3 regions of the Mesorhizobium sp. M0239 genome follow, and region 2 is predicted to be linked to each of the others. Evidence: predicted binding sites of a transcription regulator. Region 2 holds the regulator's gene; each other region holds the start of a gene.

Region 1 (10,359 bases), on a different contig from region 2:
CCATGCCGGACGTCAAATGGGCCATGAAGGCGAGCGAATTCATCAACTGCAACTGCGCCTATGGCTGCCCGTGCCAGTTCAACGCCATGCCGACATACGGATTCTGCCAGGCGGTCGCCGGCATGGAAATCGAGAGCGGCCATCACGGCGACACCAAGCTCGACGGGTTGCGGTTCGTCGGGATTTTCAGCTGGCCCGGCGCCATACACCAGGGCGGGGGCGAAGCCGCGGTGGTCATCGACGAGAGGGCGACGGAAGCCCAACGTGGCGCGCTGCTTCGCATATTGGGCGGTCTGGACACCGAGCCAGGTGCAACGATATTTCAGGTCTTTTCGACCACGCTGGAGAAATTCCACGATCCGATCTTCGCGCCGATCGAATTCAAGATCGACGTCGACGCGCGAACCAGTCGGCTGCATGTCGAGGGTATAACCGACGGTCGCGGCGAGCCGATCCGGAATCCGGTCACCGGCGCCGCGCACCAGGCGCGCATCGACTTGCCGCACGGCTTCGAATACGCGATCGCCGAGGTCGGGCGCGGCTGGACCAAGGCGACGGGCCCGATCAAGTTCGATCTGGCCGATACGCACAGCCATTTCGCCAATCTGCATCTCACGCAGAGCGGCATCGTGCATTGACCTGATCCAATGGGCGATACGGCCCTCGAGGCGGTGCTGAGGCGCGATCGCGCGGTCGTGACGGCCGCGCTCGTCGTGATCGCCGTGCTCGCCTGGGCCTATGTGCTGTGGCTCGCCGCCACCATGGTCATGCCCGGCTCCCCTTTGCCGGACGGCGGAGGCGGCGACATGGCCGGCATGGATATGGGCGGCATGGATATGGGCGCCGCCATAGCGCCCGGCTTCCGGGCCTGGGCGATGGGCGATTTCGCTTTCACCTTCACGATGTGGGCGGTGATGATGGTTGGCATGATGACGCCTTCGGTCGCGCCGATGTTGCTGCTCTATGCCGGTGTCGGCCGCAAGGCGCGGGCGGATGGCCGGCCCATCGCTTCGACGGGATGGTTTTTTGCCGGCTATCTCGCCGTCTGGGTCGTCTTCAGCCTCCTGGCGACCGGTGCGCAATGGCTTCTCGCCCGTCTAGCCTTGCTCGATCCCTTGATGGCGACCGTCAGCGCGATCCTCGGCGGCCTCGTCCTGATCGCCGCCGGTCTCTATCAATGGACGCCGATGAAGGGCGTCTGCCTGCGCCAATGTCAGGCACCGATCGCGTTCCTGGCCAGCCATGGCGGATTCCGTTCCGCTCCGCTCGGCGCGCTTCGGCTCGGCATGGATCACGGCGCTTATTGCTTGGGGTGTTGCTGGGCGCTGATGGCTCTGTTGTTCGTCGGTGGCGTCATGAACGTGCTGTGGATCGCCGGCATCGCCATCCTTGTTCTGCTGGAGAAGACGGTGCCGACCGGGCAGCTGATTCCGCGCGTTTCAGGCGCGTTGATGGCCGCCGTCGGGACCTGGATCGTCTTTCAAGCCTTTTGAGAGCAGTCTTCGTCGGCGGTCTGTATTGGTATGCAGCCGTCAGTAAATCGTCAGATGACAATCTTGGAACCTGGTAGTTCGTCGCACGGGGAGGTCAACAACGACGAGGTATTGCCCGGGATGGATTTCGCTGCCGCAGCCCGTATTGGCCCGGCGTTGGCGTTGCATGAGATTTGCCGCCTTTATTAGCCCTGCTGGCTAAATCGCGGGCGTGTTTGTCTGTAAATCGGGCATTTGCGGCAATCGGTTTTCAAACTCTTTGGGTTTCGGTCATTTTCCTTGACCTCACAGGAATTATCGCCTTCGATGACATTTGTGAACGGGAGGCGGCGCGTCGGTTACGATGCGGGGTTCCGGGATGGGCCGGGATGGGAGCCGCGTTCACACGGGAGAAAAAAATCAGGATTTACTCCTGAAAAACAGAGAAAAGGGTCTGTGGGTCATGAAACATATTGCTATCGGCATTCTAGGCGCCGCCACGCTTGGATTGATGGCGTCCGCCGCGTCGGCGGCCACGCTCGACACCGTCAAGGCGAAGGGCTTCATCCAGTGCGGCGTCTCCACCGGCCTGGCCGGCTTTTCGGCGCCGGACGACAAGGGTGACTGGCAAGGCATCGATGCGGATTTCTGCCGCGCTGTCGCGGCCGCCGTCTTTGGTGACGGCTCCAAGGTCAAGTTCACGCCGCTCAGCGCCAAGGAGCGGTTCACCGCGCTGCAGTCGGGCGAGATCGACATCCTCTCGCGCAACACCACCTGGACCATCAACCGCGATACGGCGCTTGGCCTGAATTTCATCGGCGTCACCTACTATGACGGCCAGGGTTTCATGATCAACGCCAAGAAGCTGCCGGGCGTCAATTCGGCATTGCAGCTTTCGGGCGCCGCCGTCTGCGTGCAGAGCGGCACCACCACCGAGCTGAACCTCGCCGACTACTTCAAGGCCAACAAGATGGAGTACAATCCCGTCGTCTTCGAAAAGCTGGAAGAGGTCAACGCCGCCTATGATGCCGGCCGCTGCGACGTCTACACCACCGATCAGTCGGGCCTCCATGGCATCCGCCTGACGCTGGGAGCGCCGGCCGACCATGTCGTGCTGCCCGAGATCATCTCCAAGGAGCCGCTCGGACCGGCCGTTCGCCAGGGCGACGACCAGTGGTACCACATCGTCAAGTGGACCTATTTCGCGCTGCTGCAGGCTGAAGAGCTCGGCATCACCAAGGCCAATGTCGATGAGATGAAGAACTCGGCCAGCCCCGAGATCAAGCGCGTGCTCGGCCAGGAAGCCGATACCAAGATCGGTACCGATCTCGGCGTCTCCAATGACTGGGTGGTCAACATCGTCAAGGCAGTCGGCAATTATGGCGAAATGTTCGAGCGCAATGTCGGCTCGGGCAGCCCGCTGAAGATCGCGCGCGGCATCAACGCGCTGTGGACCAAAGGCGGCCTGCAATACGCGCCGCCGATCCGCTGATCGAAATGTGATCCGGGAGGCAGATCATCTGCCTCCCGGTTTCTCTTTCCAGGGGACGGTCGAATGGCATCGCAGGACGTACTTCGCGAGGAGCCCAGCCGCGGTTCCTTCATCAACGATCCGAAAATCCGGGGCATATTCTTCCAGGTGCTGGTCGTCGTGCTGCTGGTGGCGGGCGTCTGGTGGATTGCCCACAACGTCATCGACAACCTGACGCGGCTGCGCATCGCTTCAGGCTTCGGCTTCCTCAAGGGCCGCGCCGGCTTCGACATCAGCGAGAGCGCGATCGCCTATTCGTCGGATTCGACCTATGGCCGCGCGATTCTGGTCGGCCTCATCAACACCTTGATCGTCGCCATCGTCGGCATCATCACCGCGACAATCATCGGCTTCGTCATCGGCATCGGCCGGCTCTCGCAGAACTGGCTGATCAGGAAGATCTGCACCGTCTATGTCGAGGTCTTCCGCAACATCCCGCCGTTGCTGGTCATCTTCTTCTGGTATTCCGGCGTGCTGGCCGTGTTGCCGGCGCCGCGCGACAGCATCGGTTTGCCGTTCGGCTCCTTCCTCAACCAGCGCGGTTTCTATTTTCCACGCGCCGTGTGGGGCGACGGCTCATGGCTGATCTTCGTCGCCCTGCTCGTCGGCATCGCCATGGCGTGGTTCGTCGCGCGCAGGGCGCGGCAACGGCAGATGGCGACCGGCCAGCAATTTCCAGTGTTTTGGACGTCCACCGCGCTGATCGTCGGGCTTCCGCTGCTCGCCTATGCGCTGAGCGGCTTTCCCCTGAGCTTCGACTACCCGAAGCAGTCGACTTTCAACCTGGCCGGCGGCTTTCAGGTCCGGCCGGAGTTCCTGTCGCTTTATCTGGCGCTGTCCTGCTATACCGCCGCCTTCATCGCCGAGATCGTGCGCGCCGGCATCAGGGGTGTCAGCGCGGGCCAGACGGAAGCTGCCGGTGCGTTGGGCTTGCGGTCCGGATCGATCCTGCGGCTGGTCGTCGTGCCGCAGGCCATGCGCATCGTCATTCCGCCGCTGACCAGCCAGTATCTCAACCTGACCAAGAACTCGTCGCTGGCTATCGCCATCGGCTATCCGGACCTGACGGCGACCGCCGGGACGGTGCTGAACCAGACCGGCCAGGCCGTCGAAGGCGTGGTGATCATGATGGTGATCTATCTGGCCATCAGCCTCCTGACCTCGCTTGTGATGAACTGGTTCAACGCCAAGATGGCGCTGGTGGAGAGGTGAGGTAAGGACATGCAAGAACATGATATGTCCTGGGTGCGAACCGAAATGGTGCTGGCGCAGCCGGCGCCCGCCAGCGTCACCGGCCTCGGCGCATGGGTGCGCAAGAACCTGATCGCTTCTGCCGGCGACACCATTTTGACCATCGTCGGCATCGCCCTGGTGGCGATGATCCTGCCGCAAATCATCAATTGGGCGTTCATCAACGCCGTGTGGACGGGACCGGACCGGACCGTATGCGCCACGGTGGCGCAAGGCGGCATCCAGCCGGATGGCTGGACCGGCGCCTGCTGGGCTTTCGTCAACGCCAAATTCGGCCAGTTCATGGTCGGACGCTATCCCATCGAGGAGCGCTGGCGGCCGATTTTGGTCGCCATACTGTTCGTGGCACTGCTGGTGCCGATGCTTATCCCGAAAGTGCCGCGCAAAGGGCTGAATGCGGTTCTGCTGTTCTTCGTGCTGCCGGTCGTCTCCTTCGTCCTGCTGGTCGGCGGCATGTTCGGCCTGCCGCATGTCGAGACCTCGCTTTGGGGCGGGCTCTTGGTAACGCTCAGCCTGTCTTTCGTCGGCATTGCCGTGTCGCTGCCGCTCGGCATCGTGCTGGCGCTCGGCCGCCGTTCCAAGATGCCGATCATCAAGACGCTGTGCGTCGTCTTCATCGAGACGGTGCGCGGCATCCCGCTGATCACCGTGCTGTTCTTTGCCAGCGTCATGCTGCCACTGTTCCTGCCGGAGGGTGTCTCGTTCGACAAGTTCCTGCGCGCGCTGATCGGCGTGTCGCTGTTTGCCGCGGCCTATATGGCCGAAGTGGTGCGCGGCGGCCTGCAGGCGATCCCCAAGGGCCAGTATGAAGGTGCCGATTCGCTCGGTCTCGGCTATTGGCAGAAAATGTATTTCATCGTCATGCCGCAGGCGCTGAAACTGGTCATCCCGGGCATCGTCAACACCTTCATCGGCATGTTCAAGGACACCAGCCTGGTCATCATCATCTCGATGTTCGACCTGCTCGGCATCGTCAAACAGAATTTCTCCGATGCAAACTGGGCAACCGCGCAGACGGCGAGGTCCGGCCTGATCTTCGCGGCCTTCGTCTTCTGGCTGTTCTGCTTCGGCATGTCGCGCTATTCAATGTACACCGAACGCCGGCTCGACACCGGCCACAAACGCTAAACAAAAGAACAAGGGGATCCCACTGCCATGGCCACCGAAAATGCCGTCAGCGCCGAAGAGATCAAGGTCAACGCCGCAAAGATGCAGATTTCCACCACCGATGTCGCCATCGACATCATCGCCATGCACAAATGGTATGGCGAGTTCCATGTGCTGAAGGACATCAACCTGAAAGTGATGCGCGGCGAGCGCATCGTCATCTGCGGCCCCTCCGGCTCCGGCAAATCGACGATGATCCGCTGCATCAATCGCCTGGAGGAGCACCAGAAGGGCAAGATCATTGTCGACGGCAAGGAATTGACCAACGATCTCAAGAAGATCGACGAGGTGCGCCGCGAGGTCGGCATGGTGTTCCAGCACTTCAACCTGTTCCCGCATCTGACCATCCTGGAGAACTGCACGCTGGCGCCGATCTGGGTGCGCAAGACGCCGAAGAAGCAGGCCGAGGAAATCGCCATGCATTTCCTCAAGCGCGTCAAGATTCCGGAACAGGCCAACAAATATCCCGGCCAGCTTTCCGGCGGCCAGCAGCAGCGTGTGGCGATTGCCCGCTCGCTGTGCATGAACCCGCGCATCATGCTGTTCGATGAGCCGACCTCGGCGCTCGATCCGGAGATGATCAAGGAAGTGCTGGAGACCATGGTTGGTCTTGCCGAGGAAGGCATGACCATGCTGTGCGTCACCCACGAGATGGGCTTCGCCCGCAAGGTCGCCAACCGTGTGATCTTCATGGATCAGGGCCAGATCGTCGAGCAGAACACGCCGGCCGAGTTCTTCGACCACCCGCGCCACGAGCGCACGAAGCTGTTCCTGTCGCAGATCCTGCACTAGGCCTCGACGGCCACGAAGAGCCCGGCTGAAACACTGCCGGGCTCTTTTGCGTATGGGATAACAGGCGGGCGTTCGTGTCGCGCCGGAGCGCGTTTGCAGGGCCGCCTTTCATGAAAAGACTGGGACGTTTTCTAGGTCTTCTGTTGGTTGTCGTCGCACTCGCCATGACGACGGGCACCTTCGTGCCACGGCCGCTGTGGCCGGCGGCCGCGGCCATGCCCGCGGCGACGCGCCACATCCTGGTGCTGAACAATCCGATCCACACCGATATCGCCATCCCGGTCGATGACGCCGTGCGCCGGCGTTTCCATTTCCTGGTCGACGCGGGCATACCGGCCGACAGGCCGGAGGTCCGCTACATCGTCTTCGGCTGGGGCGGCCGCGCCTTCTACCTGGAGACGCCGACATGGTCCGAGCTGAAGGCGGTGCCGGTGATGAAGGCACTGACACTCGACGCCTCGGTCATGCATGTCGATGTCGCCGGTGACATCGTCGAACCGCGCCCTGATATCGCGGGGTTCGACATCACCGAGGATCGGTTCACGGCGTTGCTCGATTTCATCGATGCGAGTTTCCAGCGGGGACCGGAAGGCCCGATCCTCGTTCCGGACGCAGCCTATTCGAGGTTCGACGGCTTCTACGAAGCCAATGGCCATTTCAACGCACTGGTCGGCTGCAACACCTGGACGGCGGCGGCCTTGCGCATCGCCGGCCTGCGCACCGGCTGGTGGAACCCGCTGCCTGTATCGCTCGGCCTGTCGATGAGCTTGTACAATTAGCGTGGGTATTCCGCGAATTGGCGTCGCGTTCCTTCACACCCCCCTCTGTCCTGCCGGACATCTCCCTCGCAAGGGGGGAGATTGGCAGTTGCGACGCCTCACTTCCCCTCGCGACGTCGGTGATTGGCGAAAGCAGTGGTGATGGCTGATCTCCCCCCTTGCGGGGGAGATGTCCGGCAGGACAGAGGGGGGTGCTGTCCCACCAACCGATTGTGCTTGTACGCTCAGCGTCGAATGATCTTCTGAGCCTGCCACCCATAGAGCCAGTCCAGATCCGCCGCGAGCTTTTCCGACGAGCGCATTTTCAGGAACAGATTGCGCGCGATCGCCACTGGACCCGAGGCATGCCAGGCCAGCCGGTTGACAGCGCCGCGTCGGGCGACCTGCGCGACACGCGGCCGCCGTGACTGCTCCCAGCCGGCAAGCGCGGCCAGAGGATCGGCGGGGAAGTCGGCGATGATATCGGCTAGCGTCGCTGCATCCTCGATCGCCATGGCCGCACCTTGCGCCGCGAACGGGGTCATCGCATGCGCGGCGTCGCCGATCAGCGCAATGCCGTTCGGTGTTGTCCAGGGCTGTTGCGGGTCGACAGTATGGATTGGCCACGCCGTCCACGGGCCGGCCTGCTCGACCAGACGGGCAAGTTCTGCCGCGGTGCCGCGCAGGGCGCTGCTCAGGATCCCGGCGTCGGCGTTGCCGGACCAGCCCTCGGCAATGCGGTCGCCCTTGGTGAAGGCCGCGAGATTGAAGGCCGCACCCTTGCTGACGGGATAGGCGACCATATGGAAGCCGGGATGCAGGAAGGTGGTGACGCAGTCCCTGGCGCCGATGGCGGCAAAGCTCTGACCGGCGGCGCTCTCGGCCGCGACGGTGGCGCGCCAGGCCAGTTCGCCGGAGAAATGGTTTCTTGGCGAAGCCGACCCCTTGGCCGAATCGACAAGTGCGCTCACCGACGACCAGACGCCATCGGCCCCAACCAGCAGGAAACCCTCCGCCTCGACGGTTTTGCCACCGATCTCGGCCGTCGCGGTGATGCCATGCGGGCCGGTGTCAACGCCGCTGATGCGGGCGCCGGTGGTGAGATGGATATCCGGTATCTCGGCAGCGCGCGCGGTCAGTGCGCGCTGCAGATCGGCCCTGTGCGCGACGAGATAGGGTGCCTGCCAGCGCGTTTCGGCGGCTTGCCCCAGCGGCACGCACGCCAGTTCGCGCAAGGTCGCGGCCTCCTTCAACACCACGGCTTCCGGCCGCACCGCTGCCGGCAGCAGCCGGTCGAGCACGCCAAGCTGGCGAAGGATGCGTGTCGCGTTGGGAGAAAGCTGAATGCCGGCGCCTGCCGCTTCCAGGCGCTGCGCCTGTTCGAACACCCGAACAGGGTAGCCGCGTTCGGCGAATGCAAGGGCTGCGGTCAATCCGGCGACACCTGCCCCGGCGATGACAATTTGCCGGGAGCGCGTGTCGGTCATCGGGCTGGTCGCGAAAGACTCAGGCGGCCTGATCGATGTAGATGCAGCCGGCCGGCAGCGTTTCGGTTGCCTTCAGCTTCGGCGAATAGCGGTAGAGCGTCGAGCAATAGGGACAGACTTTTTCGTTGTCGTCGCCCATGTCCAGAAACACATGCGGGTGGTCGAAAGGCGGATTGGCGCCCGTGCACATGAATTCCTTCACGCCGATGTCGATTGCCTGATAGCCCGCATCGTTCTGAAAATGGGGAATGGAACCGCCTGCCATCGTCGTCTCCTTAACGCAGTCTCGTCTGCATCTGGATCATATCAGGCCTCTTTGCAAGTTCGATGAAATGAAACTGTCGCAAAAGCCTGTCAGAGGATAAGTTAAGCCGGTTAACGCATGGCCCCGAAGACCGACACCGGTTTTCGGCAAGGACCATGCGTCGCCTTGGAGTGGTAGAGCGTCCTTTGCGCGTCCTGAATGACGCGCGGCGCTTTAGCTGGCTGACGGTGTGGAAGAGCGGGAATCATGAACGAACTGAAGCCGGTGCAGAACGAATTCGTGGATGTCGAGGTGGCCCGCCCGGAGGGCGGCAATCCGGACCGGTTTGTCAACCGCGAGTTTTCCTGGCTGCAGTTCAACCGGCGCGTTCTCGAGGAGTCGCTCAACCTCAATCATCCGCTGCTGGAGCGCGTCCGCTTCCTGTCGATCTCGGCCGCCAATCTCGACGAGTTCTTCATGGTGCGCGTCGCCGGCCTCGCCGGCCAGGTGCGCGAGGGCATCACGCTGAAGAGCCCTGACGGCCGCACCCCCGAACAGCAGCTCGAACAGCTGCTGCGTGAGGTCGAGCGGCTGCAGGAAGACCAGCAGAAGAGCCTTTCGGCGCTCACCGTGCTGCTCAACAAGGAAGGCATCGAGAGCATCACCCGCGATGCGCTGACCAAGGACGAGAAAATCTGGCTGGAAGACCATTTTCAGGAGCAGGTTTTCCCGGTACTGACCCCGCTGTCGATCGATCCGGCGCACCCGTTCCCGTTCATTCCCAATCTCGGCTTCTCGATGGCGCTGCAATTGCGCCATCGCAAGAACGGCGAGGAGATGAGCGCGCTGCTGCGCCTGCCGGTGGCGCTGAAGCGCTTCATCCGTCTGCCGGACCGCAAGCATCATGTCCGCTTCATCCCGCTGGAAGAGGCGGTCGGCCTCTATATCGGCAAGCTCTTCCCCGGCTACGAGGTCAAGGGCTCCGGCACGTTCCGCATCATCCGCGACAGCGATATCGAGGTCGAGGAGGAGTCCGAGGACCTCGTGCGCCTGTTCGAAACGGCGCTGAAGCGGCGTCGGCGCGGTTCGGTGATCCGCATCGAATTCGACAGGCTGATGCCTGGCGAATTGCGCGACTTCGTCGCCGGCGAGCTTGGCGTGTCGTCCAGCCGCATCAGCGTCTTGACCGGTCCATTGGCGCTCAGCCAAATTTCCGAGATCGTCGCCGTTCCCCGCGACGACCTGAAATTCACGCCCTACAATCCGCGTTTTCCCGAGCGCATCCGCGAGCATGGCGGCGATTGTTTCGCCGCCATCCGCGAGAAGGACATCGTCGTCCATCACCCCTACGAATCGTTTGACGTCGTGGTGCAGTTCCTGCGCCAGGCGATGGCCGACCCGGAAGTGGTGGCGATCAAGCAGACGCTTTACCGCACCTCCAACGACAGCCCGATCGTGCGTGCGCTGGTCGACGCGGCCGAGGCCGGCAAGTCGGTCACCGCGCTGGTCGAGCTCAAGGCGCGCTTCGACGAAGAAGCCAACATCCGCTGGGCGCGCGACCTGGAGCGTGCCGGCGTGCAGGTCGTGTTCGGCTTTCTCGAACTGAAGACCCATTCGAAAATGTCGCTGGTGGTGCGGCGCGAGGACGGCAAGCTGC
Region 2 (10,359 bases):
CTTGGCGCCGGCAATGTCGCCGGTCTTCTTGCCGTCTGCGAGCTGCGAAGCGATCTCGGCGGCGGTCTTGCCGAGCTCACGCGCGTCCTTCCATACCGAAACGGTCTGCGTGCCGAGCGCGATACGGTTCAGCGCGGCGTGGTCGCCGTCCTGACCCGAGACCGGCACTGTGCCGGCAAGGCCTTGCGCCGTCAGCGCCGCGACGACGCCACCGGCGGTGCCGTCATTGGCCGCGACCACCGCGTCGACCTTGTTGTCGTTGGCGGTCAGGAACTGTTCCATGTTCTTCTGGGCGTTGGCGGGCAGCCAGCCATCCGTGTAGGCTTCGCCGACATTCTTGATCTTGCCGCTGTCGATGGCTTCCTTGAGCACTTCCATCGAGCCCGAGAACAGGAAGTCGGCATTGGGATCGGCACCGGAGCCCTTGATGAAGACGTAGTTGCCTTCCGGCTTGACCTTGAACACTTCGCGGGCCTGCATGCGGCCGACTTCCTTGTTGTCGAAGGTCAGATAGAAGACGTCCTTGTTTTCGATCAACCGGTCATAGCCGACGACCGGAATGCCTTCGTCCAGCGCCTTCTGCACCGCAGGGCCGATGGCCGAGGCGTCCTGCGCCAGGATGATCAGCGAATTGGCGCCCTGCGAAATCAGGCTTTCGACATCGGTGAGCTGCTTGCCGGGATTGGACTGCGCATCGGCGGAGATGTACTTGTCGCCGGCGGCCTCGATCGCCGTCTTCATGGCGGCCTCGTCGGTCTTCCAACGCTCTTCCTGGAAATTGGACCACGAAACGCCGACGACCTTGTCCTTCGCCTGCGCGACAGACGCGAGCGTCAGCGACATGGCGGCACCCGCCAGGATGGCGGCTGTGAATCTTTTCATATTATCCTCCCTGCGCCGCGTATGGCGCGACCAAACTGACCCGAGAGCCGGCACAGAAGCCCTATTTTTTCGAGCCTCGAAAAAACACTGGGCCAACGTCCGAACGCTGTCAACATCGATTCTGATGGATTTTGATGTCATTTCGAGTTTTTTTCGAGTCTCGGAATAAATAAATGACAGGGCGTGCAGCTTCTGCCAGTATTTACCTGCGTCACCGACAGCGTTCCAGGGCAGGAAGAACCGCGGCGACCGGGAGGACGTGAAAGAACATGTCGGTCGGAATCCGCCACGACGATCTGCGTCGCCGCAACCGGGCGATGGTAATTGCGGCCGTGCGCCAGGCCGGACAACCGTCCCGCACCGAAATCGCCGCGACCACAAGCCTCAGCCATTCGACCATCTCGGCGATTTCCTCCGACTTGATCGTCGAAGGCATCCTGACCGAAAGCAAGCCGAGCGAGGCCGGCTCGCTCAAACGCGGCCGGCCGCAGGTCGGCCTCAGCCTCAATCCGGAAGCGGCCGCGGTAATGACCGTGGTGCTGTCGCTGAACTTCCTCTCCGTCGCCGTCATCGACTATGCCGGCCAGGTAGTATCCGAGGAACAGCGCCGGCTGGACACGCTGACGATGTCGCGCGAGTCGCTGATCGGTGAATGCACGGCAATCGTGCGGCGCCGCCTGGCAGATCCCGACCTGGACGTGCGCAGCATCGCCCGCATCGCGCTGGCGATCCAGGGCATTACCGACACCCGTGCCCGCGCCATGCTGTGGTCGCCGATCACGCCGCACACCGATATCGCCTTCGCTGACATATTCGAAGACGCGTTCGGCATCCCCGCCATAATGGAGAACGACTGCAACATGATGGCGGTGGCGCTGCGGTGGCGCGACCCCGATCGTTACCGCGACGATTTCATCGCTATCCTTTTGTCGCACGGCATCGGCATGGGCCTGGTGCTGAAGGGCGAATTGTTCACCGGCACCCATTCCTCGGGCGGCGAATTCGGCCACATGATCCATCGGCCGAACGGCGCGCTCTGCCGCTGCGGACGGCGCGGCTGCGTCGAAGCCTATGCGGGCAATTACGCCATCTGGCGCAACGCCAGGCAGATGGGCGAGGATGCAGAACCCGTCGCCGATGTCAGCGACGCCGACATGCGCGCCCTGGCTGCCGCGGCCCGCGAAGGTGACGGACCCGAACGGGAAGCCTATCGCAAGGCTGGCGAAGCGCTCGGCTACGGCCTCGGCAGCCTGTTCGCGCTGATCGATCCGGCGCCCGTTGCCATGGTCGGCGTCAGCGCGGCCGCCTTCGACCTGATAGAGCCGGCACTGCGCGAGGCGATTGCCCAGACCGCCGGTGGCCAGCACTCAAAATCGATTTCCTTCGACACCGAGCCGAACGAACTGCCACTGATCCGCGAAGGCTGCGCCATGCGGGCACTGATCTTCGTCGATCAAGAGATTTTTGCGCCGGGCGTGCAGGCGAGAGGGAGCGCCGGAAAGAGCGTGGCGTGAGGACCAGGGTCAAAATTGCGCGGTCCGCAACATCTACCGCTCCTTGAAAGCGCGCGCGAAGGAATCGCGCATCGGCCGTACGAGATACTCGAAGAAAGTCCGTTCGCCGGTGCTGATGAACGCTTCTACCGGCATTCCAGGGTAAAGCTGCTCCGCTTTCACGCCGGGCGGCAAGTTGGCGGCAATCTTCAGCTTGGCGCGGAAATAGGGTTCATGCGTAGCCTGATCGATAAGCCGATCTGCGGAAACCTGTGTCACCATGGCTGAAATCTCAGGGGTGAGCCGCATGTTCAACGCTGATAGTCGCAGTCTTGCCGGCTGGCCGACACGAACCTGGTCAATGTCTTTCGGCGGCAGCCGTGCATCGACGATCAAGCCCGATGCCGTAGGCAGAATCTCCATGATCTTCTCGCCGGGGGCAATCACGCTGCCCTTGGAATTGTAGGTGGACGATACCACGATGCCCGCCGCCGGCGCCTTGATCGTCGTCCGCCGCAGCACTGCCTCGGATGCCCGCATCTGTTCGTCAATGTCAGCCAGCGAAGAACGTACCTCGTCGAGTTTCGTCAGGGCTTCCTCCACGCGTTGCGTGGTCAGGCGCTCTATCTGCTCCTGGGCTTCGACGATCTGGGTGTTGGCCGATGCAAGATTTGCCTCCAGCGCCCCTGCCTGCCCGACGAGATCGGCCTCGCTACGCAAAAGCTGTGAATATTCAGTGCGATTGGTGAGGCCCTTGTCCAAAAGGCTGGTCTTGATGCCGAGTTCTTTCTTCACGACTTCGGCCTGTTGCTCAATGGCCTGTTTCTGGGCCTGCAATCCGACAACAGACTGGCGATGCATGGCAACCCGTTGCCTGAGGATCGATTGTTCCGATCGAAATCGGGCGAGCCTGGCGTTGAATTCCTTCTGCTGTTCTTGAACCAGGACCTCGAAATTGTGTTGGAACGGTGCCGGCGCAGCCTCTGTGATTGGCGCAAGCCGATCCAACCCGTCGCGTTCCGCCTCCAGCCGCGAGGCGCTGGCCTTCAACGCGATCGACTGTCTCGTCAGCCGGTTGAGTTCGGCTTGCGCGGCTGTTCGATCCAGCAGGATCAGTTCCTGGGCCTGTTGCACCCGATCACCCTCATGGACGAGCAACTCTTGGATGATGCCGCCCTCGGGATGCTGGATGAGGATGTTCCCGCCTGTCGCCGAGATTGTGCCTTGCGTGATGACCGCGCCGGACAACGGTGCACTGACCGCCCAATAGCCAAAGCAACCCATCAATATCGCCATTGCCGCGTATCCGGCGAATGCCACCCGGCGAATGTCGGTGCGTGCTGTGCCTTCCCGGACGAGGCTCTGTGCTGTCATCTTCTACGATCCAAAGCGGACACTATGAGGGGTGCCGCGGTTCGTCGTTGCAAAAGACCCTGTCACCGCCATGCTGCGCTGTGGGGCAAGGCCGATGCCGGCGATTGGCTGCCGCATCACGTCGCCGCTTGGACCGAAGGCTTCGATCACTCCGCTGCGTAGAAGCATCACGCGGTCGCAGGCTGCGGCGACCGAAGGGCGGTGCGTTATCACGATTGTCGTAACGCCCGCCGCTTTCGCGGCGGCAAGCACTTCTTCGAGCGCGGCTTCGCCGCTGCCGTCGAGATGGGTACTGGGCTCATCCAGAACGAGAACATGCGGATTGCCGTAAAAAGCGCGCGCCAGCCCGATCCTTTGGCGTTCGCCGCCCGACAGTGTTCTGTCCGACGAACCTATTCTGGTCTGATAGCCGTCTCGCTGCTCCAGTATCAGCTCATGCGCCCGGGCATTCTTTGCTGCCTCGACGATAGAGGCGTCATTCGCATCGGGTTCAAAGCGGGCGACATTTTCCGCGATCGATCCGGGAAAGAGCTCCACCTCCTGAGCGAGATATCCGATATGCCGGCCAAGCTGCTTCTCGTCCCAGGTTCTGAGATCGGCGCCATCAATCCTGACGCAGCCGCTGGTTGCCTGAATCGCACCGACAAGTAATCTTGCCAGGGTGGACTTGCCGGCTCCGCTCGGACCTATTATCGCCACCGCTTCGCCTGCGCCGATGCGGAAGTTCAGTCTCTTGATGATGGGTTCGGTGCCGGGTGTGGCGTTCGGCGCGACAAAGATGAGGCCCTGCACGACAATTTCGCCGGACGGGTCCGGCAAGGTCAGTTTTTGCGCATGCGCCGGATGGGCGGAAAACGCCTTGTCCAAACGCTTCCACGATCGTCTGGCGTCGACGATCTGCCGCCATGACCCGATCAGTTGGTCGAGCGGCTGCAGCGCACGGGACGACACCAGGGAAGACGCGAAGATCATGCCGGCCGTCATCTTCCCTTGCAGCACGAGCCATGCTCCGACACCCAGTATTGCTAGCTGAAGCATCATGCGTACGGCTCGCGACGTTCCACTGAAAATCGCGTTGGCCATCGACGAACGGTCATGCAGGACTAGCGCCTCCGCCACGTGCCTTCCCCACACTCGCGCGGCGTTTTGGATCATGCCCATGGCGCGCAGCGTCTCTGCATTCCGGGCAAAGGCCTGCTCCGACAGGCTGGCAACAGCCGAGCGTTCCGCCGACAAGGCATCATTCTTGCCGATGGCAAACTGATTTGCCACGACCAGCGCAAGCAACAGACCAGATCCCGCCAGCGTAAGCCAGAACAGCAAAGGATGGATGAGGTACAGCAGGGCGAGGAAGAACGGAGCAAACGGCAGGTCGAACAAGACCGCCGCGCCACGTGACCTGATGAAGGCGCATACCGAGGCAAGGTCGCGCAGTGGAGGCAGGGCTGCTCCCCCGGCGTACTTAGCCTCCAGCGAGACGGCGAATGTCCTCGCGCCCAGTCTGTTGTCGACAATGGCTGCAACGCGCTGCGTGTAAACGGAGCGGACCGCATCGAGGAGACCGAGAAAGGCGAGTGCGAGAACCGCGATAGCAGAGAGGTAAAGAAGCGTCTCGACGCTGGAGGAAGGCAGGACGCGGTCATAGACCTGCAACAGATAAAGGGGGATCACCAATAGCAGGATGTTGATGAGGAACGAAAAAACACCGACATCGGCGATGGCGCGCCTCAAGACTGCCCGCAGATCAGACCGTGCAATCATTCCCGCGCTCCTAACGGCTCATGGCCCCAACATAAGGGCGTCGCTTAGACCGAATGGTCGCCGGCGATGTCCAAGGGGTGGTGCTGCAGGTCGTCCAGCGTATAGGCGCGGATGTAGTCGATCTTCATCTCCGCTGGCGTAGCCAGATGGTCAGGAGGCTGGCCGGCAATGCCGCCCACCGCGAGATTGGCCAGCATATACATGGGATCGTGCATGTCGGCCGGCGTCGCTGCTTGAGCGACCTTTACACCATCGTAGGTCCAGACAAGCTCATCCTTCGTCCAGAGCAGGCCATAGGTGTGGAAACCGTCGGTATCCGCAACGTTCACCGTTGACGAAACCTTCGTGTGCGCTCCCGTCTCATTGGAATGCGCCGTCATGTAGAGCGTGTTCGGGTCCTGGCCGCGCGTTTCGACAACGTCCAGCTCCGGCGGCCACGATCCGTCCTCCGGAAGCAGCCAGAACGCCGGCCAGGCTCCGGCTGTTTCAGGAAGATCCGCCCGCATTTCGAAATAGCCGTAGGTTTGCGAGAAGGTGTCGTGGGTCGTCAGGATCCCCGAGGTGTATTCGTAGTTGTTGATCAGAGGCTTGATGTCCTCCGGCGCCTGCGCGGCGGTGATGGTGAGGACGCCGTTCTCAACGCTGAACGGATGGACCGAACTCGTCGGGCCATAATTGGCGTCGATATACCACTGCAACTCACCATTGCTGCTCAACGTGCTGCCGTTCGGCGCTCCCCACCAGAAATTGGAATTCCAGGTGCCGTCCTGCCCGTCCCGAAGGCTCAGCGTGTTGAAATCGTCGGAGAAGGACAGCGTCATTGCGGACTTGTCTATCGGAAGTTCGAACTGGGTGGGCTGCAGCTTGTCGATGGTCGTATTCTTGAACACCAGGATTTCGTCGGATCCGAGGTTCAGCATCACGTTCGATTCCACTTGGACCATCTGTGAACGGACGGCATCGAACGAAGTGAAATCGTAGCCGTTAAGGCGGAGCGCATCGGTCGCACCGAAATCGAAGATAAGATCGCTTCCATTACCTTTGGAGATGGCGAAAGTATCGGCGCCATCGCCGCCGATCAGGACATCATTTCCCTTGCCGCCATCCAGCGTCTGGTGACCTGACCCGCCCTTGATGATGTTGTCCAACGCATTTCCGAACGCAAATCGGTTGGTGCCGGTAACGACGAGGTTCTCGAAATTGTCAGGGAGCTTGTAGCTCATCCATGTGTCGATCGTGTCGATCCCTGCCCCAGGATCCTCGACCACCTTGTTGTTGGTGGAATAGAGATGATAGTAGTCGTCGCCGGCGCCACCGTGGATCGTGACAGTGACGCCGGTGTCTCCCCAGAAGGAGTCGTTGCCGGAGGTGCCATGCAGTTCCGGTCCAGACCCGGTGGCCGAGAACCAATGAGTGGAAGCGCCGGTGTAGGCAAGAGGGATGCCTTTGGCGTTTAAGACCGTGCTCATCAGAAATCCTTCCTCATGGTGTCCGACCTGGTCAAAGGTCCGGCGACCGCTCCCAAAGCAACGCTGCAAGGAACGAGATCGTTCCACGGAATCGTCATTCGATCCGAGACCGCAATAATCGGAAGGCGGATAATGAATAAGGAGGTGATGGCTCAATGTAAATTGAAGCAATTTAGTAAAATCGTATATTTATGCAGAACACACGTCGTTTAACGAACGTATATCTAAGTTAACTCAAATTTATTCTTGCATGGCTTTCTGGTCGGAGTCTGCGGGCAAGATGGCGACGTACCGCCAAGAGCGGTCATCCTCATCAGGTTTCGAATGACCGCATTTGGGCCAAAGCGTCACGTGCTCGCTCCCCATCGATGAGACGAGTGCAACATTCCACTCTTCGCGGCTGTTGGCGACCACGTGCTAATCGAGTTTTCCCGGTCACGATCTATCGGGACGGAACAGCCACCTAGTCTTCCCTGATCGCGTAACCCGCCCCACGGATGGTGCGGATGACATCAGGCATGCGGCCGTTGTTGACCGCCTTGCGCAGCCGGCCGACGTGCACGTCGACAGTGCGTTCGTCGATGTAAATCGTCTCGCCCCAGACATTGTCGAGCAGCTGGCTGCGCGAGAACACGCGGCCGGGGTGGCGCATCATGAATTCGAGCAGGCGGAATTCGGTCGGCCCGAGCCGGATCTCGCTCTTCTTGCGATAGACCCGGTGCGACTCGCGATCGAGCACGATGTCGCCGACCTTTAGCACGCTGGACAGCACTTCCGGCTTGGCCCGGCGCAGCAGCGCCTTGACCCTGGCCATGAACTCCGGCGTCGAGAACGGCTTGACCAGATAGTCGTCGGCGCCGGTCGACAGGCCGCGCACGCGGTCGCTTTCCTCGCCTCGCGCGGTCAGCATGATGATCGGCAGCCGCTCGGTCTCTGGGCGCATTCGCAGGCGCCGGCAGAGTTCGATGCCGGAAACCGCCGGCACCATCCAGTCGAGCACGAGAAGGTCGGGAACGTTCTCCTGCAGCCGGATTTCGGCCTCGTCGCCGCGCGTCACCACCTCGACCTGGTAACCTTCGGATTCAAGATTGTAGCGGAGCAGCACGCCTAGCGGCTCCTCATCCTCCACCACCATGATGCGTGGTGCGATCATCGGCTGGTCACCCCTGTTATGCCGCTGGCGCGGACATTGCCGTCTCGTCCTGCTTCGGACGATTGGCTGGCAGCTGCGTGCCGGTCAAAACATAGTAGGCATTTTCGGCGATGTTGGTCACGTGGTCGCCGATCCGCTCGAGGTTCTTGGCGCAGAACAACAGGTGCGTGCACGCCGTGATGTTGCGGGGATCTTCCATCATGTAGGTCAGCAGCTCGCGGAACACCGAGGTGTATTTGACGTCGATGCGTTCGTCATTGTTTCTGAGCGTGGCAAGCGCTGCCGGGTCGGCGGCGGCGTACTCGTCGACGACCCCCTGCACCTGGATCAGCACCAGTTGCGCCATCGCGTCGATCGAATGCGAAAGGTCGTGCGGCGTGACACTCAGCCCGACAGTGCCGACGCGCTTGGCGATGTTCTTGGCAAGGTCGCCGATGCGCTCAAGGTCGCCGGCCATGCGGATCGAACCGACCACCGCACGCAGATCGTTGGCCATTGGCTGGCGCTTGGCGATCAGCGTGATGGCGCGATCGTCCAGCTCGCGCTGGCGTGCATCCATGATGGCATCATCGGAAACCACGCGCTGCGCCAGCGCATTGTCCGAATTGAGCAAAGCCCTGGTCGAGCCACTGACCATCGAGCGGGCGAGATCGCCCATGTCGCGGATCAGCTGGCTGATCTGCTCCAGATCCTCATCGAAAGATGCGACGGTATGTTCACCCATGATCTTCGTCCCTCGTATGCCTGAGCTCAGCCGAACCGGCCGGTGATGTAGTCCTGGGTGCGTTTGTCGTCGGGGGTGGTGAACATCTTGTCGGTGGCGCCCTCCTCGACCAGATAGCCTAGATGGAACATCGCGGTGCGCTGCGACACGCGCGCTGCCTGCTGCATCGAATGGGTGACGATGACGATGGTATAGTTCTGACGCAGTTCGTCGATCAGTTCCTCGACGCGAGCGGTGGCGATCGGGTCGAGCGCCGAACACGGTTCGTCCATCAGGATCACCTCGGGTGACACGGCGATGGCGCGTGCAATGCACAGACGCTGCTGCTGGCCACCGGAAAGACCCGTGCCAGGTTCTTGCAAACGGTCCTTGACCTCGTTCCAGATCGCCGCCTTCTTCAGGCTCGACTCTACGATCTGGTCCATGTCGGCCTTGCGCTTGGCCAATCCGTGGATGCGCGGACCATAGGCAACGTTCTCGTAGATCGATTTGGGGAACGGATTGGGTTTCTGGAACACCATGCCGACGCGCGCCCTGAGTTCGACGACATCGATGTTCTTGTCGTAGATGTCTTCTTCGTCGAGCGTTATCTTGCCGGTTACCCGTGCTGAATCGATGGTGTCGTTCATGCGGTTGAGGCAGCGCAGGAAGGTGGACTTGCCGCAGCCGGAGGGGCCGATCAGCGCCGTCACCTGGTTCAGGCGGACGTCGAGATCGACGTCGAACAGCGCCTGCTTCTCGCCATAGAACACGCCGACCTTGTCGCCGCGCATTTTGATTACTTCGTTCGACTTCATCTTGTCGCCCACTGCGTTTTCAAGGGACTGTTCGGTCATGATGTTCATACCAAGATGCCTTTTTTCTACCAGCGCCGCTCGAACCGACGCCGAAGCACGATCGCGGTGATGTTCATGGCCATGAGGAAGACGAGCAGGATGATGATGGCGCCGGACATACGCTCGACGAAGGCGCGTTCGGCCTCGTTCGCCCACATATAGATCTGCACCGGCAGCGCGGTGGCCGGATCGAAAGGCGTCGTCGGTGGATCGGCGACGAAGGCGACCATGCCGATCAGCAGCAGAGGCGCGGTTTCGCCGAGCGCACGCGCCAGACCGATGATGGTGCCGGTGAGGATGCCGGGCGCGGCAAGCGGCAGGATGTGCTGGAACACCATCTGCATCTTGGAGGCGCCAAGACCGAGAGCTGCCGAGCGGATCGACGGCGGCACCGCTGCAAGTGCGGCTCGCGTCGCGATGATGATCGTCGGCAGCGTCATCAGCGTCAGCACCAGGCCGCCGACGAAGGCGGCAGAGCGCGGCATGCCCAGGAAATTGATGAACACCGCGAGGCCGAGCAAGCCGAAGACGATTGACGGCACTGCGGCCAGATTGTTGATGTTGACCTCGATAAGGTCGGTAAAACGGTTCTTCTTGGCGAACTCCTCCAGATAGATGGAGGCGGCGACGCCGATCGGCAGCGCCAGGAGCAACACGATCACCATCA
Region 3 (10,359 bases), on a different contig from region 2:
CCGCGAAATAGCCACGCAGGCGGTCGCGCGTCCCGGAATAGAGGGCCTTCTCCATCTGCTCCCTTGTGGTGGGGCCGAAGCCGGAGTCCGCGACGGGCAGGGCAAGCACGGCAAAGCGGCGATGTCCGAGTTCGGTCAGGTGGCGGGCCGCCAGGCCAGCCCCGGCGATGTTGTCGACGCCGATCGCTGCAACGGCGTCGTCGTCGTCCGAATCGAGATCGAGCGCGACAAAGGGGAGTTTGCGTTCACGCGCCAGTTCGACCAGCCTTGAACCGCCATCGACGCAAAAGACGATGAAACCGTCGACCAGCGCACTCTGTATGTTCCAGGCAAGCTGTTCGTTGTTGGCTGCGGAGACCAGCGAAATCCCCGCACCGGTCGCGTCGCAAGCCTGCGAGATGCTGGCCATCATCACCCGGGCAAAGGGGTCGTCGAAGAAATAGGAGAGGGGTTCCGCGGTCGCGACACCGATGGCATTGACCTTGCCGGCGCGCAGCAGCCGGCCCTTGGGATCGGGGCCGCCATATCCCATGGCCTCGGCTGCCGCCTTGACCCGCTCGCGGACCTCCTCGCGCACGATCTCCGGACGGGCGAACACGTTGGACGCGGTGCCGTGCGATACGCCGGCTGCCTTGGCGATGTCCGCCAACCGGACCGGTCTTGTCTTTGCAGAGATAAGTGGCGCCATCTTCGTCTCCTGAATTCTTCCCATCTAACACTTTCGTTGGATCGGTTCAAATTTTGACTTGATCGAAGCCTCGATAAGGCCTATGTTTGAATCGATCCAAGGGAATGCCGGTCGTCAGGATTGGATCGATTCAACATCAAGCAGGGAGTTGTGTCATGCATCCCGTCAATTTTCTGTTCGAAGACATTTACCGCAACGACTGGAGCATCTCGTCGAACACCGCGACGCAGAGGCGTCGTGGCAAAGCCGGTCCATGGGTCCGCGAGCTGCGGTTCCTTGTGGAGCGCAAGCGGAGCTGAGCGGGGCGGTTTTTCGTGCCCATCGATTGGATCGATTCAAACACTGGAAGGAGTGCACATCATGCATCCCGTGAGCTATCTATTTGAAGACATCTATCGCAACTATTGGGGCATCGCGCCGGCTTCCGAACGGCCGGAGCGGCGTCGGTTGGCAAGGTTCCGGCGGCGCAATCGCGAATTGGTCATCCAGCCCGAGCCCCGGCAGAACTAACGGCCCGGCAAACGACGTTTGACAGGCGGAGGTCTGTTTATCGGGCAGGGCGCCCAGAGGCGTTCAGGAACGTGCGCGCACCAATGCCGAGGCAGCGATCGCCAGCCAGCCGGCGATGAGCAGGGTGCCGCCGATCGGCGCCGACAGCGGGAACAGTCGCGACCCGATGAAATCGCGGGCTAGCAGATCGCCGCAGAAAAGCAGAAGCCCAACCAGCAGGATCAGGCTGGCGATGCGCAGGATCCGGTTTGCGCCAAGCAGTCCGGCGGCAAGGAAGACCGGCGCGTGCATCAGCAGGAACGATGCCGCGGTGCCGACGAAGGCGCCACCCAGATGCGCCGCCGCGGCCGACAGCGCCACACCCGCCGCGCCGCAGAGGCCGCTGGCCAGCACGAGGATACGGCTGCTGGCGCCGGAAAATTGCTCGGCCGTGCTCATGTCCGTGGCTCCGTGGCATCCGAGGGATATGCCTGACTCGGTCAGGGCTTGCCGGGGTTGGCGAGCATGTCCTGCGCGCGGCGTGATTGCGCCAGCCAGTTATACACCGCGCCCCCGCCCATCAAGACGGATGTGCCCAGAAACACCGAGCGCATGCCGAAATGACCACTGGCAAAGCCGCCCAGCAAGGGGCCGGCGACTTGCCCGACATACTGGGCGGAAATCGACAACCCGAGCACATTCCCGCCGACGCCATCGGGAACATTGTGGCGGATCACGCTGGTGATGCAGGGCAACAGACCGCCCAGCGCCAAGCCCATCAGGAAGCGCAGGCCGATGAGTTGCCAGCTTTGTGTGACGAAGGCCTGCGGGATCAGCAGCAGCGCCGAGACGGCAAGTGCGCCGATGATGACGTTCCAGTGGCCGACGCGGTCGGCGAGCTTGCCGAGGCGCGAGGCCGACAGGATGGCGCCAAGGGCCGCCGCCGACATGACGACGCCTGATATCATCGTGACGCGGCTTTGGTCCGCAATCAACTGCTGCACATAGACGGTGATGATCGGCTCGATCGACATGGTGGCGAAGCTCAACAGCATGCCGGTCGCCAGCATGGCGACGACAGGCCGCTTGTCGGGGATTTGTGCCCAGCCGCCTTTCTGCTTCTGCTTCGACGCGGCGTCTGCTGTTTTCGGCCGGGGATTCTCCTTGATTAGAAACGTGGTCGCCAGGAACGCCAGGAAGATGACGCCGCCGGAGAGGAGAAAGGTGGCGCGGATGCCGATCAGCGGCGGCAGGGCGCCGCCAACCAGCGGGCCGACCAGAGCCCCGCCCGTGATACCGGCCGACAGCAGGCCCAGCGCCCAGCCGGAACGCTCCTTGGGTGTCTGCATGGCGACGAGGATGGTCGACCCCGAGGAATAGCCGCCGGCAAAACCGATCAGCAGCCGCAGCAGCACCAGTTGCCAGACCGTCTGCACCATGCCGGTCAGCGACATGCATATGGCCATGCCAAAGCTGGCGCGAACCAGCATCACCTTGCGGCCGTAGCGGTCACCGAGACGTCCCCAGAGCGGCGCCACCAGCGCCGCAGCGAAGAACGTCGCGCCATAGGCGATCCCTGACCATTGCACGATCGCCGCGTGGCCCTCGGCACCCAGCTGCTCGATATAGAGCGGCAGGAATGGCAAAAGCAGCGTCATGGCGACAAGCGTCGAGAACGAGCCGGCAAAGCACACGAACAGGTTGCGCCGCCAGTGGATGTTGTAGGTGCTGTCGGTTGCCGGGGGCGTGCTCTGCTGCATGTCATATGTCCTGTCCCAGCAACTCTTTTATCGATGGTTGCTGCGGATACCAATTTGGGATACCAAGATGGTTCACGTCATGGACGCAAGCTTGGCCGCTGTCAATGCAACCTCAAATGTGATCGTCGTCAACGGTCGGAAGCCATCGGAAACCGGGAGCAAAAATGTCGCAGATGCAGAGCGTCGAGAAACAGCTTCGGCAAATGATCCTGGGCCTCGAGATCGGTCCCGGCGAGAAGCTGACCGAGCGCTGGATCGAGAGCCGCTTCGGCGCGTCGCGAACCCCGGTCAGGGCAGCACTGCTGCGGCTTGAGACCGAGGGCCTGGTCGGCAGGGACGGACGTGGCTGGACGGTGTCGCCGATCAATCTGGCTGAACTCGAGCAGATCGCCGTCTACAGGGAGGCGGTCGAGGTTGCGGCGCTTCGCCTGACATGCAGCCTGGCGGACCGGAGCGCCGTCGATGTCATCGAGGCGATGCTCGAGTCCTGCGACAACGACACGCCGCGCGAGGAATGGCATCGCGTCGGCATGGATTTTCACATCGAACTGGCGCGTCTGTCGGGCAATGAATTCCTGTTTAGGGCGGTGCGCGATGCCATGACGCGCCTGTCGCGGGCGCGCTGGCTGGAGGTTCGCGACGAAGCGGCCCTTGCCCGCGCCTGGGCTGAACATCGCGCCATTCTGGCGGCCACGCGCCTTGGCGACGCCGATGAAGCCGCGCGCCTGCTCTCGGTCCACATCGTCGGTAGCCGCGACCGGCTGGTGACGTCGCTCGCCAACGATCGGCGCGGTCTTCGCGCCAGAGGCTTTGCCGTCGTTGCTGCTTAAGAGTGGATGAAGGAGCGCAAAGCGGCGTCTGGACGTATGCGCACTTTCGCCTCGCTTCGCAGACGCCGATGGCGTAAGGAGCGGCCATGGAAAACAACCGATTTGAAACACCTGTGACTGTGAAGTCAGTCGCGGCGGGAAGCACTCAGCTCTTGCGCACGGCGCGTGAGGCTTCCGACTACCTCCTCAACAGCTGGCCCGGCAAGCGCAGCCCCAAGCATCGCGCGGCCCTGCAGGCCTGCCATGACGCACTGGCCGGCGACAAGCCGGCGATGAACGCCAGGCGCGCCTTCATCGCGGCAGCACGCGAAGTGGACGTGTTCATCAGCGACAAGGCGCCGGCCTGACACAAGGCGACATCCGGGGCGGCAATCCGAATTGGGGCGCGGCCCGCATCTGCGGGCCGTTTGCCGTCACTTTGCCGTTTCGGTTTCGGCTTCAGTCTCGTCTTCGGGCTTCGAACGTTCCCTCGCTGCAACCTTGGCTGCCAGCTTCTCGGCCTTCTTGGCCGCCTTCTGGCGGTCGCGTTCCTTGCGTTCCTGATCGTAATTTGGTGGTCGCGCCATATCGGCTCCTTTTCACTGCCTCGCGGCTCTGGTCCTGCCTAGGAGCATTAGCCGTCAAACACAACAGCTGAAGCGATAGTGCGTCGATGATGGCCAGGCTTGCAAGATGCGCGTCGCAATGAAGGGCCAGGCCCATCATTGCGGTGGCGATACCTATCGCCGTCGATTTGCCGATCAGATGCCGCTTCGGTCAATCACCAGATCGGCGGCACCAAAACGGTCCTTTGCCGTCAGTTGCTGGTGCCAGTAGGGATAGAGCAAGGGCGGCCGGCTGACCGCGTCGAGGCGCTCGCGCTCCTCGCCGGAAAGCACCAGGCTTGCCGCCGCGATCTTGTCCCGGAACTGCGTTTCCGTCCTGCCACCGATCACCAAGGAACTGATGGACGGCCGGCCAAGCAGCCAGGCCAGCGCCACCTGCGCTGCCGACACGCCGCGCTGCGCGCCGATCTCCACAAGCACATCGACGATCCGCCACAGCCGGTCCTCGTCGCGGATCGGCGGTTCGGACCAGCCGGCGAGCTGCCGGGCGGTGGGGCTGTCACGGCGGTATTTACCGGACAGCAATCCGCCGGCAAGCGGGCTCCAGACCAGAACGCCCAACCCCTGGTCGACGGAAATCGGCAGCAGTTCGTACTCCGCCTCGCGCGCTTCCAGCGTGTAATGGATCTGCTGCGTGACGAAGCGCGGCTGATGATGGCTGTCGCTGATGCCGAGCGCCTTCATCACCTGCCAGCCGGAATAGTTGGAGCAGCCGACATAGCGGATCTTGCCCTGGGCAACCAGCGTATCGAGCGCGGCGATGGTTTCCTCCAGCGGTGTTACGCCATCCCATTCGTGCAGGAAATAGATGTCGATGACGTCGGTCCTGAGCCGCTTCAGGCTCTTCTCGCATTCGCGGATCAGGTGATGGCGCGACAGGCCTTCATCGTTGGGACCTTTGCCGATCCGCATCCGTGCCTTGGAGGCGATCAGCACGTCGCCCTTGCGCTTGCCGCCGAGCGCTTCGCCGATGATTTCTTCGGAAATGCCGTTCGAATAGACGTTGGCGGTGTCGATGACATTGATGCCGGCGTCGATGCAGAGATCGATCATCCGGCGCGCCTCGTCGAGGTCGGTCTTGCCGACAGCCGAAAATGCGCCGGCGCCGCCGAAAGTCATGGTGCCCATGGTCAGCGTCGATACTTTCAGGCCGGAACGGCCGAGAGTGCGGTATTCCATGTCGGTCCTCGCGATTGCATTGAGAAGGGGTTGGGAAGGGCGCCCGAATGTGGCTGCTATTTGTAGGACAATTTGCGCGGCATGTCTCCATGCCAGGGCGGCGGATCGATCATGCCTCGCGGGTTTTTGCAGTGATGGCGATCAGGTCAGGCTGCAATAAAACCGTCATTGCGGGCCTATATTGAAGTCGGCTCAGGCGTTGCCGTTCCGGGCTGTAAGCCGGGAGTTTGGGGCGCCGATCGACAGAGCTTGCAAGTGGAGCAGCCGATAATGACCGAGCTAAAACAGAATTCTGCGGCCAGGGATTGGCTTGAAGCCGAACTCGCCGACACGCTCGACGAAGACTATGAGCTCGAAATGTCGGAGCCGGCGCTGTCGATGGAGATCGCCAAGATCTACAAGAATTCGCATCCGCCTTCGATCGATCGCATGCAATATTTTCGCGACCTGATCAGCCTGCAGTCCGAATTGATCAAGCTGCAGTCCTGGGTCGCCTACCACAAGAAGAAGCTGGTGGTGATCTTCGAGGGACGCGACTCGGCCGGCAAGGGCGGTGTCATCAAGCGCATCACCCAGCGGCTCAACCCCCGCATCTGCCGTGTCGTGGCACTGCCGGCACCGACCGAGCGCGAAAAGTCGCAATGGTATTTCCAGCGCTATGTCCCGCATCTGCCGGCCGGCGGCGAGATCGTGCTGTTCGACCGCTCATGGTACAACCGCTCGGGCGTCGAGCGGGTGATGGGTTTTGCCCAGCCCGATCAGGTCGAAGAATTCTTTCACGACGTGCCGGAGTTCGAGCGCATGCTGGTCCGCTCGGGCATTACCGTGGTCAAATACTGGTTCTCGATCACCGACGAGGAACAGCAGATGCGCTTCCTGATGCGCATCCATGATCCGATGAAGCAGTGGAAACTGTCGCCGATGGACCTGCAGTCGCGCGTGCGCTGGGAGCAATACACCAAGGCCAAGGAAGAGACCTTCGCCCGCACCAACATCTCGGAAGCGCCCTGGTTCATCGTCGAGGGCAACGACAAGAAGCGCGCGCGGCTGAACTGCATCGACCATCTGCTCAGGCAATTGCCTTACGAGGAGGTGCCGCACGAGGAGATCACGCTGCCGGAGCGCGTCTTCAACCCCGAATACGAACGCCAGGTGCTGCCGCGCGAGCTTTACGTGCCGGAGAAGTATTGAGATAGACGAAGCTGCGATCTCCCCCTCGAGGGGGGAGATTGGCTCTCCACCTACGCCCGCTTGATGATGACGTGCGTGGCGAGCGGCGTCGCCACCTGCTCGTTGCAGACATAACCGAGCTTGAGCATGTCCAGGCCGGTAAAAAGGTTCTCGCCCGTGCCCAGCAGCACCGGCGCGATCGCCAGATGCATCTCGTCGATCAGTTTTTCCTGCAGATATTGCCGGATGGTGGCGACGCCGCCGCCGACCCGCACGTCCTTGCCGCCAGCGGCAGCCTTAGCCTGTTCAAGAGCTGAATGGATACCGTCAGTGACGAAGTGGAAAGTGGTGCCGCCCTCCATCGTGATCGGTTCCCGCTTGTGATGGGTGAGCACGAAAACCGGCACATGATAGGGCGGGTTGTCGCCCCACCAGCCCTTCCAGCTGTCGTCAGGCCACTCGCCGCGGATCGGTCCGAACATGTTTCGGCCGAGGATCCAGGCGCCGACATTTTCGAAGCTGCGCGCCGCGAACGCCTCGTTGACGTCGGTGGTGCCGCCATCTTGTCCGAGCACCATCTCTCGGAAGGTGCGGGTGTCGACAAACCACTTGTGCAAGGATTCCCCACCGACGCCGAGCGGATTTTGCAGATCCTGATCAGGACCGGCGCCATAGCCGTCGAGCGACAGGGTGAAAGCGTTGACGCGAAGTTTGGACATGCGAGCCTCCTCGATAACCAGTTGTATTTTGCAAGCAGTTGTTTTGTATCAAACTGATTGTGAATTGCAAGCGGTAATTCAAGCGCGAACGAAACCCAGGCTAGGGGTCAAGCGACCCCCGCTATGGATTCCCCGGCCAGGAGCCGGAAATTGGTAGGGATGTAGAAGCGGATTCGCCGACATTGGTTGCCGCGACCGGTCATCGTCGGGAAGAGAAATCACCCCTTGAGCAGCTCCGCCACTTCGGGCGCGAAATAGGTCAAAATGCCGTCGCAGCCGGCGCGCTTGAAGGCGAGCAGCGATTCCAGCATTGCCTTCTCGCCGTCGATCCAGCCATTGGCGCCTGCTGCCTTGATCATCGAATATTCGCCCGACACCTGGTAGGCGAAGGTCGGCATCTGGAACTCGTCCTTCAGCCGCCGGATGATGTCGAGATAGGGCAGGCCGGGCTTGACCATCAGCATGTCGGCGCCCTCGGCGATGTCCTGTTCGGCCTCTCGCACCGCCTCGTCGGAATTGGCATGGTCGATGTAATAGGTCTTCTTGTCGCCCTTGAGCAGACCGGCGGTGCCCACCGCCTCGCGATAGGGACCGTAGAAGGCCGAGGCGAATTTGGTCGCATAGGACATGATCGCGACGTCCTGAAAACCATTGGCGTCAAGCGCGTCCCGGATGGCGCCGATGCGGCCGTCCATCATGTCGGACGGCGCGATGATGTCGGCACCGGCGGCCGCCTGGATGACAGCAGCGGCGGTCACCTGTTCCACTGTCTCGTCGTTGACGATGATGCCGTCGCGCAGGATGCCGTCATGGCCGTGGCTGGTGAACGGGTCGAGCGCTGCGTCGGTGATGATGCCGATCTGCGGCACCGCATCTTTGATCGCACGGGTGGCGCGGTTGATGACATTGTTGGGATCGAGGATGTGCGAGCCGGTCTGGTCGCGCAGCGAGATGTCGACATTGGGGAAGGTGGCGAGTGCCGGAATGCCGAGTTTTGCCGCGCGCTCGGCCTCCTTGACGGCGAGATCGATCGACAGGCGGAAGACGCCGGGCATGGCGGCGATCGGCTCGCGGACACCCTTGCCCTCGACGACGAAGATCGGCCAGATCAGGTCGTCGACCGTGAGCCGGTTCTCCTGCACGAGACGGCGCGACCAGTCGGCCTTGCGCATGCGGCGCAGACGGCGGCTGCCGGTGATCTCGTCGACGCCGCGCGCGCCGGCGGGCTTTGCGGGTGTGAATTTGTTCATCGCCAATACTCTCGTTCAGGCAGGCTTTTACCACGAGCTCCCGCCACTGACCAATGCGGCACGATTGTGCCAGCGACGCGGTCGAGGTCTATTCGGGTTGCCCATTGCCTGACAGAATCTGTGCTGCGCCCCTGATGGCGACACGGAAAGCCTCGTCGAAGCCGACACCGCGCACCTGCCAGATGTAGGTCTTGCCGGCCATGGCCAGCCGCCAGTCGGCGATCCAGCCCAGTTCCTTGTCGCTCCAGACAAGGTTGCCGGAAAGCGCCTGGTCGGCACCGGCCTTTTTCGCGATGCTGTCGAGCTTGGTCATCTCGGCGTTGCGAAGTGTCTGATCGTCCAGCCCGGCCTGCGACAGCAGTGCTGCCGTTGGAAAACTCACCTGCATGGCCAGTGGCGCGGCGGCATTGCTGAAGGATTCGCGCATCAGCATGCCGCGCTCGTCATTGGCATCGAGCGCGGCATGCCTTGGGCCGCGTTCGGTCACCAAAAACACCGCCAGCCGTGGCCGCTCGGTCAGCCACGGCCTGCTGTCGAGCGAAGCCAGCACCGGGTCGATGTCAGCCGGCTTGTACTGGCAATAAAGATTATGAGGCCGATCGTACGTGCCCTGATCGTCATGGTTGGGAATGCCTTCCATGCGGTCGCGGTAGCGAAAGCCAGCGACGAAGCTGCCGGCCTTATCACGCAATACCGTCATTTCAGGTTTCGCCGGCAGGCGCTGATCACCGGAAATCCGCACCAGAACCGCGTCGAGACAGCGCTTGAAGCCGGACTGGCGGTTCTTCTCGTACTTGCCGTTGACGATGGTCTGCGAACTGTAGAGGTCTTCCAAAGTCCCCGCCATGACAGGGTGAACAGCCAAGCAGATGCTCAGCCCAATTGCCACCGGCGCAAAGCGTGAAAATCGAGTCATAACCAATCGTCCCGTTCGAAGACCCGCCAGAGCTGCGCTGCAATGAACTCTATCCAGTTTTTCGGTATTGCAGCTCGATTTTTAGTACCGGCTCCTGGTCCGGGCCAGAGCTTGCACCGGTGTGCTCGCCATTGACGCACCCATGCGCCACGCTTTAGCACTTCAGTCCCGGCGGCCGGGGGAGGGATTCTTCACGATGGATTTTGGCGGAGGCGACGAGATCCGCTTCGAACATCTGGGCCGGGCCGGCGTCGTCACCTTGACGCGGCCGCAGGCGCTCAATGCCTTGACGCACCGCATGATCGGGGCGCTCGACGCTGCCCTTTCCGCCTGGGAGGCCGACCAGGGCGTCGATGTCGTCGTCGTTAGGGCCGAGGGCAGGGCCTTTTCGGCCGGCGGCGATATCCTGCATGTCTATGAGACAGGCCGGGCGGGAAAACCGCCGGTCGAGTTCTTCGCCGACGAATATCGCCTCAACGCCCGCATCAACAGTTATAGGAAACCTTATGTGGCCCTGATCGACGGCATCGTCATGGGCGGTGGTGTCGGAATCTCCTTCCATGGCTCGCACCGGGTGATGACCGAGAATGCCCAATTTGCCATGCCGGAGGTCGGCATCGGCTTTTTTCCGGATGTTGGCGCCAGCCACCTGCTGCCTGATCTCGGCGGCTCCTTCGGCATGTATCTGGCGCTGACCGGCAATCGCATCCGCTATGGCGATGCGCTGTGGTCGGGGCTGGCCACCCATACCAT

What was found. The regulator PhoB, encoded in region 2, activates phosphate uptake and scavenging genes when phosphate is short. The targets are predictions, from matches to a motif close to TGTCATNNANCTGTCAT.
Region 1: the regulator PhoB is predicted to act here: its motif matches at 8,787-8,803, upstream of NKI99_RS21380 (RNA degradosome polyphosphate kinase).
Region 3: the regulator PhoB is predicted to act here: its motif matches at 5,704-5,720, upstream of ppk2 (polyphosphate kinase 2).

What each region holds. Positions count from the first base shown of each region.
Region 1 covers NZ_JAMYSG010000020.1:71,718-82,076, reverse strand. The annotation lists gene NKI99_RS21425 (DUF1326 domain-containing protein) at 3-638, shown strand; gene NKI99_RS21420 (DUF2182 domain-containing protein) at 648-1,493, shown strand; gene NKI99_RS21415 (amino acid ABC transporter substrate-binding protein) at 1,936-2,964, shown strand; gene NKI99_RS21410 (amino acid ABC transporter permease) at 3,028-4,215, shown strand; gene NKI99_RS21405 (amino acid ABC transporter permease) at 4,225-5,382, shown strand; gene NKI99_RS21400 (amino acid ABC transporter ATP-binding protein) at 5,464-6,213, shown strand; gene NKI99_RS21395 (TIGR02117 family protein) at 6,324-6,992, shown strand; gene NKI99_RS21390 (FAD-dependent monooxygenase) at 7,217-8,458, opposite strand; gene NKI99_RS21385 (zinc-finger domain-containing protein) at 8,478-8,723, opposite strand; gene NKI99_RS21380 (RNA degradosome polyphosphate kinase) at 8,970-10,359, shown strand, end outside.
Region 2 covers NZ_JAMYSG010000019.1:67,178-77,536, reverse strand. The annotation lists gene xylF (D-xylose ABC transporter substrate-binding protein) at 1-882, opposite strand, end outside; gene NKI99_RS20630 (ROK family protein) at 1,152-2,396, shown strand; gene NKI99_RS20625 (HlyD family type I secretion periplasmic adaptor subunit) at 2,430-3,749, opposite strand; gene NKI99_RS20620 (type I secretion system permease/ATPase) at 3,753-5,480, opposite strand; gene eglC (endo-1,3-1,4-beta-glycanase EglC) at 5,555-6,979, opposite strand; gene phoB (phosphate regulon transcriptional regulator PhoB) at 7,443-8,132, opposite strand; gene phoU (phosphate signaling complex protein PhoU) at 8,149-8,856, opposite strand; gene pstB (phosphate ABC transporter ATP-binding protein PstB) at 8,883-9,701, opposite strand; gene pstA (phosphate ABC transporter permease PstA) at 9,719-10,359, opposite strand, start outside.
Region 3 covers NZ_JAMYSG010000017.1:103,957-114,315, forward strand. The annotation lists gene NKI99_RS19070 (LacI family DNA-binding transcriptional regulator) at 1-688, opposite strand, end outside; gene NKI99_RS19075 (DUF423 domain-containing protein) at 1,262-1,636, opposite strand; gene NKI99_RS19080 (multidrug efflux MFS transporter) at 1,678-2,937, opposite strand; gene NKI99_RS19085 (GntR family transcriptional regulator) at 3,102-3,767, shown strand; gene NKI99_RS19090 (DUF982 domain-containing protein) at 3,881-4,114, shown strand; gene NKI99_RS19095 (hypothetical protein) at 4,181-4,333, opposite strand; gene NKI99_RS19100 (aldo/keto reductase) at 4,508-5,551, opposite strand; gene ppk2 (polyphosphate kinase 2) at 5,822-6,742, shown strand; gene NKI99_RS19110 (dihydrofolate reductase family protein) at 6,793-7,440, opposite strand; gene hemB (porphobilinogen synthase) at 7,659-8,690, opposite strand; gene NKI99_RS19120 (DUF8605 domain-containing protein) at 8,779-9,555, opposite strand; gene NKI99_RS19125 (enoyl-CoA hydratase/isomerase family protein) at 9,803-10,359, shown strand, end outside.